Linked DNA regions of Stieleria sp. JC731. Each later gene encodes a partner of the first gene's protein in a complex. Links are inferred from orthologs where the notes say so. Each region holds a gene or a part of one and is shown on either strand. Other genes may lie near its edges.

What was found. The genes of interacting proteins can lie anywhere in the genome.
Region 2: the proteins of accB (region 1) and accD are in contact, whole or in part, in a solved structure (PDB 8UXZ), measured with the Escherichia coli proteins. The link is inferred for Stieleria sp. JC731 from one-to-one orthologs.

Annotation. Positions count from the first base shown.
Region 1 is NZ_JAJKFQ010000002.1:732,800-735,628, forward strand. The notes cover bases 16-2,829. They hold accB (acetyl-CoA carboxylase biotin carboxyl carrier protein), read right to left. Parts: upstream 1,757-2,829; coding sequence 1,274-1,756; downstream 16-1,273. Other genes in these bases: accC (acetyl-CoA carboxylase biotin carboxylase subunit), read right to left, coding at 16-1,263; LOC67_RS08475 (M24 family metallopeptidase), read right to left, coding at 1,798-2,829. In the rest of the region: more of accC, read right to left, coding at 1-15. UniProt on the Escherichia coli protein: This protein is a component of the acetyl coenzyme A carboxylase complex; first, biotin carboxylase catalyzes the carboxylation of the carrier protein and then the transcarboxylase transfers the carboxyl group to form malonyl-CoA.
Region 2 is NZ_JAJKFQ010000002.1:241,470-244,425, reverse strand. What follows is about bases 2-2,942. They hold accD (acetyl-CoA carboxylase, carboxyltransferase subunit beta), read right to left. Parts: upstream 1,920-2,942; coding sequence 1,083-1,919; downstream 2-1,082. Other genes in these bases: LOC67_RS06720 (FAD-dependent oxidoreductase), read left to right, coding at 2,725-2,942; LOC67_RS06730 (serine/threonine protein kinase), read right to left, coding at 150-1,073; speA (biosynthetic arginine decarboxylase), read right to left, coding at 2-46. Also shown: more of speA, read right to left, coding at 1-1; more of FAD-dependent oxidoreductase, read left to right, coding at 2,943-2,956.

The sequences.
Region 1 (2,829 bases):
GAACGGTGCGGTTGTCGAAATCCCCTCGGTTTGGATTTCGGCCAATGCACGCCGCATCGTCGCGATCGCTTCTTCACGCGTGGGACGATAGACGATCAGTTTGCCGATCATCGAATCGTAGTGCGGTGGCACGGTGTATCCACCATACACGTGCGAATCGAAGCGAACGCCAAGTCCACCCGGGGCATAGAACTTGTTGATTTTGCCTGGATTAGGCATGAAGTTTTTGTCTGGGTTTTCGGCGTTGATTCGGCATTCGATCGCATGGCCGGTGACAGTAATTTCGTCTTGGCTGAACGAAAGCTTCTCGCCGGCGGCAACACGGATCTGTTCCTTGATCAGGTCGACTCCGGTGATCATTTCGGTCACGGGGTGTTCGACCTGAATCCGCGCGTTGACTTCGATGAAGTAGAAATCATCGTTTTGGTCAACGATGAATTCGACCGTTCCGGCGTTGCTGTAGCTGGCACCACGAATCATCCGCACGGCGGCTTCGCAGATCGCTTCGCGTTTATCGGCGGGAAGGTTCGGGCTGGGCGCTTCTTCGATCAACTTTTGGTGACGTCGTTGGACGCTGCAGTCACGTTCAAAGAGGTGACAAACATTGCCGTGGTTATCGGCGATCACCTGAACTTCGACGTGACGTGGCGAGGTGATAAACCGTTCCAAGTAAACGCCGCCGTTTCCGAATGCCGCTTGGGCTTCGGTGCGAGCTTGCGTGAGTGCCTTTTCGAGTGAATCGGCGTCCTCGGCAACGCGCATCCCTTTACCACCACCACCGGCGGTGGCTTTGATCAGCACGGGAAAGCCGATCTTGTTGGCGGTTTCGATGGCCTTGGAATCGTCTTCGATCAAGCCATCGCTACCGGGCACGACTGGCACGTCGTTGGCGATGGCCATCGAACGGGCGGTGTTTTTGTCACCCAGTTTTTCCATCGCCTGTGGGCTCGGTCCGATAAATTCGAACCCGCTTTCACGGCAGACTTCGTTGAAGTGCGCGTTTTCGGAGAGAAAGCCATAACCGGGGTGAATCGCGTCGGCACCCGAAACTTCGGCGGCCGCGATGATCTGATCGATTTTCAGGTAGCTTTCAGCGCTTTTGGCTTCCCCGACGCAATAGGCTTCGTCGGCCAATTGCACGTGCATGGAATCTTTGTCGGCGGTGCTATAAACGGCGACCGAACCGATGCCCATTTCTCGCAAGGCGCGAATCACTCGGACCGCGATTTCGCCGCGGTTGGCGACAAGTACTTTTTGAAACACGTTGGATCAGTTAGTTCGGTTGGATGCGGAGCAGTGGCTTGTTGAAATCGACGGCTTCTTGGTCAGAAACCAGGATTTCGACAATCTTCCCGCTGCATTCGGCCGGGATTTCGTTGAACACTTTCATCGCTTCGATGATGCAGATGATCGTGTCTGGGTTGATGGTCTGGCCGACCTGAATGAAGGGCTCCGCTTCTGGGTTGGGCTTGGAATAATAAGTCCCAACCATCGGCGAATTGATCGTGATCGTTCCGTCGTCGCCGCCCGCGGGGGCTGCGCCGCCGGCCGGTGCCGCTGCTGGTGCGGCTGGGGCCGCCATCGGAACCGCTGCTGGTGCGACCGGCATCACGCCGCCGCGACCGAGTTTGATGCGGTCGTCTCCCTGTTGGAGATCGAGTTCGGTCAAGTCGTGTTCTTCCATCAACTTGACAATATCCCGGATGCGGTCGAGGTCAAAAACGCTCTCGCCGCTGGATTGCTTGCCTTTGCTCATGCCTGTCTCGTCAGGTGAAGATCTTGTGATTGGCGGAGGTTTTACAGGATCAGATGACAATCATCGAGACCCTTTGGAAAACCACTGAGGACTTCGTATCCATCGTCGGTAACGAGCACGTCGTCTTCGATACGAATTCCGAATTCCCCTTCAAAATACACGCCCGGCTCGACCGTGATCACCATCCCCGGCTGCAGGATGTCGTCACTTACCCCGGACAGGCGAGGTGATTCGTGGATTTGCAGGCCAACGCCGTGGCCAAGCCCATGCACAAAATACTCGTCCAAGCCAGCTTTTTGCAGTACCGATCGTGCCGCTTGGTCGACGGATTTCCCTGTCGCCCCTGGCCGAATCGCCTCAATGGCTGCCAACTGAGAATCCAAAACGGCTTGATACGCGGACTCAAACTTGGCAGGCGGATTCCCAAAATGGAAACAACGCGTCAGATCGCTTGCGTAACCACCCAACTTGGTCCCCCAGTCGATCAACAATGTCGGATGATCGCCGATCACCGTTTGGTCAGGGCTGTAGTGAGGCTTCGCCCCCCCGGGCCCGGCTCCGATGATCGGATCAAAACTGAACCCGGTCGCGCCCAAACGCCGGATCGTCGACTCCAATTCGTAAGCGACTTCGATTTCGGTCCAATCGGGCCCCAGCTTGGCCAGCACTGACTGCAAGGCACGTTCGTTGATCCGGACCGAACTACGCAGCACTTCGATTTCTTCGCTGTCCTTGACCATCCGCTGGCGAAGCACCACGTCATGGGTATCAACCCACTGAATCCCATCCAGTTTTGCCTTGATCGCATTGAAAGCAGCGACGGTCATGCAGTTGGACTCAATCGCAATCCGCTTGGCGCCGACACCCGAGAGCACATCCGAAACGAAATCGTCAGGCTTCTGCGAAGGCGACTTGATCTGATAGGGAATGTCTGGGCACTCCTCATCAAGCTGCTCCTTGTAGCGTCCGTCGCTAAGCATCGTCGCACCCGATGAAGTCACCAGTAGCGACGAGCTATCGCCAGTGAAGCCTGTCAAATAACGAACGTTGATTTCGTCGACGATGTAAAACGC
Region 2 (2,956 bases), 490 kb from region 1 along the record:
CGGCGGCATCTTCAAGGGACCAAGTCGGTTGAGCAATTGTCTTCAATGCGCTATTGCCTCAAAACGTTGTGCAAAAAGAAAACAGTCGGTACAGCGTACCGCGCAGGAGTATGTGTATTAACACACGATTTGCAAGAGAGATCCGACGATCAAATTGCCGGACTGGCGGCACCATCAACATACACTTCTTTGATGCGGCCGAGGCCTTGGATGAAGTGTTCGATGGTTGGGGTGCGGTCATCAACTTTGGGTTCAATCATCTGCATGATCGAACGAGCCAAGCTGGGGTTCACGTTAGGACAGGCCTTTGCCAGCGGAATCGGAGGCGAGGTGTCGTGATGCAAGGCCGCCCGGCCGGTCACTTCGTCACCCTGCCAGGGATGGCAAAATGCGATCAAGCAGTAATAGGTGACCCCGAGTGAAAACAGGTCAACTCGTTTGTCGGTCGCCCGGCGGCGCACGATTTCCGGTGACATGTACAAAGGCGTGCCGGTACGGTTTCCTGGTGCCATGTAGGGCGGCAGTGCTGGCACGGTTAGCCCAAAGTCGATCAATTTGACGTCGTCACGATCGGGCGTCAGGATGAAGTTTCGTGGGCAGATGTCACGATGAATGAACTCCATCGCGTGAACATAGCGGAGTGCTTCTGCCATCGACTTGATCAGCGCGAGGCGTCGTCCTTCGACGTGCTCTTCCTGCTTCTTGACGATGATGTTCTGCATGCTGGGGCCAGCGATGTACTCCATGATCAACACAGGGTTACCGGTCGTGGAGACGCCGACTTCGTAGGTTTCGACGATATTGCGATGGTGCATCTTCATCGCAATTTCACCCTCGGATGGCTTCTTTAGGTGCCTGAACCGAGATTCGAAAGCTTCGACCTTTTCCGGGTCGAGTACTTTGACGCCGACAACCTTACCGCCATTGTGAAGGTCCTTTGCGGCAAAGAATTTTGCCATCGTGCCCGTCACCGCGGTGCGTTCGAGCGCGAAGCGTTCCTTCAAGTCGATTTTGCCGCCAGTGGACTTGCCGCTGCCGCCGAGCATTGATTTGACGGAATCAAAAATTCCCATCAGGTGGACCTATTTTCCGCAGTAGTCGATCGCTCGTGCGATTTCGGTTTTTAAATGTTTGCGGGTCACGATGCGGTCAATATACCCATGTTCCAAAAGGAATTCGCTGGTCTGAAAGCCTTCGGGTAGCTCGATTCCGATGGTCGCTTTGATCGTCCGAGGACCGGCAAATCCGATCAATGCTTTCGGTTCGGCAAAGACGAGGTCACCCAAGGAGGCGAAACTGGCAGCGACGCCACCCATCGTTGGGTTAGTCAAAACGCTGATAAACAATCCACCAGCTTTGTCGTATTTTGCCAACGCGGCGCTGACCTTGGCCATCTGCATCAACGACAGAATGCCTTCGTGCATCCGAGCACCACCACCGCTTGCACTGATGATGATCAGCGGAAGGTCTTGTTTAGTCGCGTGTTCGATCAATCGGGCTAGCCGCTCGCCGACGACGGAGCCCATGCTACCCATGATGAACGCACTGTCGGTGACTGCTAATGCAACGCGTCGGGCGCGGATCATACCGGTGCCCGTCAGAGCTGCATCGGTCAGGCCGGTCCTTTTCTGTTCGCCGACCAAACGCTCGGCGTACCGCTTGCGATCGGAGAACTCTAGCGGATCGGTTGGCCGCAAGTGTTCGTTCATCGGCTCGAACGTGCCTTCGTCGATCACTTGGTTAATGCGATCGGTCGCCGAAACGTAAAAGTGATGTTCGCACTTGGGGCAAACGTTCAGTCGTTGTTCGACTTCTTTTTTATAGACGCTGGTGCCGCATCCGGGGCACTTCAGCCACAAACCCTCTGGGACGCCACGTTTCTTGGCTGGCCCTGTGGTTCCTTCTGTCGATTCGGGCATCTTGCGGCTGGACGGTTGCTGGCTAGAAGAGGATCGGCTGGACGAGTTTTGACTTGATTGAGATTCGAGAGTCGCCATACGCATTTGGGAGCCGGGAAGACTCGAACACGGTGGGCACATCTATCAAAAAGACACTGCCACGCCGCCGGGAAAACAGAGATACATGCTAAGTGGTGAATCAGTTTAGCTGAACCCGTCGTTTTTCTCAGCCCCAAAACGATCCGGACCACCAATCGGGGAGGACCGTAGCAAAACACGGGGACTTTCGCCATCAGGCATTAATCCGGGGGCGTTTCGGCGAGCAGATTCGTCCCGCCAAAACGATCCTGAAACGCAAAACTGTGTATCCTAAAGGCCCCCGTTGTGGGCGTGAGCTCAACCTAAACTCCGTTTGGATTGAGTTGGCCGAATTGTAGTATCGTGACTAGAGCTTCGTTCCAACTCGATTTTAGGATTCGCCGTATGGCGCCGGCCACGGTTTCATTCGCAATAACCGCGGCCAACGCCCGTCGGCTGATGAACCGAACCCGTGTTTTCATATGGAACGAAGCACCAGTTGCCCACGATTCGATACCCCGCTAACTATGGCGAATCGGGTTGACGCACGCCCAGGCCCCCTGCCTCGATCTCTTCCCTGAATAATCCCACCATGAATTCCTTTCGATCCTTCCCATGCGCCCTCGCTAAAGTTGCTTGTTGGAGAGCCTTTGTGCTGCTGGCAAGCGTTTCGGCTTCAGTGCTCTTTATATCTTTTGGCGGGGCAGCTACTGCAGCAGAAGCTGGCGCCCGACCTGCCGAAGTTTTCGTGGAATGCGAGAGTTTCGACGATCTGGGTGGCTGGAAATTGGACACCCAGTTCATCCAGCAAATGGGGTCGCCCTATCTGCTTGCTCATGGCCTAGGCAAGCCAGTTGATGACGCGACCAAAGAGGTCAAAATCAAACAATCGGGCACCTACCGCGTGTGGGTACGGACCTTTGATTGGGTGGCACGCTGGGATGCAGCGGGAAGCCCGGGAAAGTTTGAGCTTTCGATCG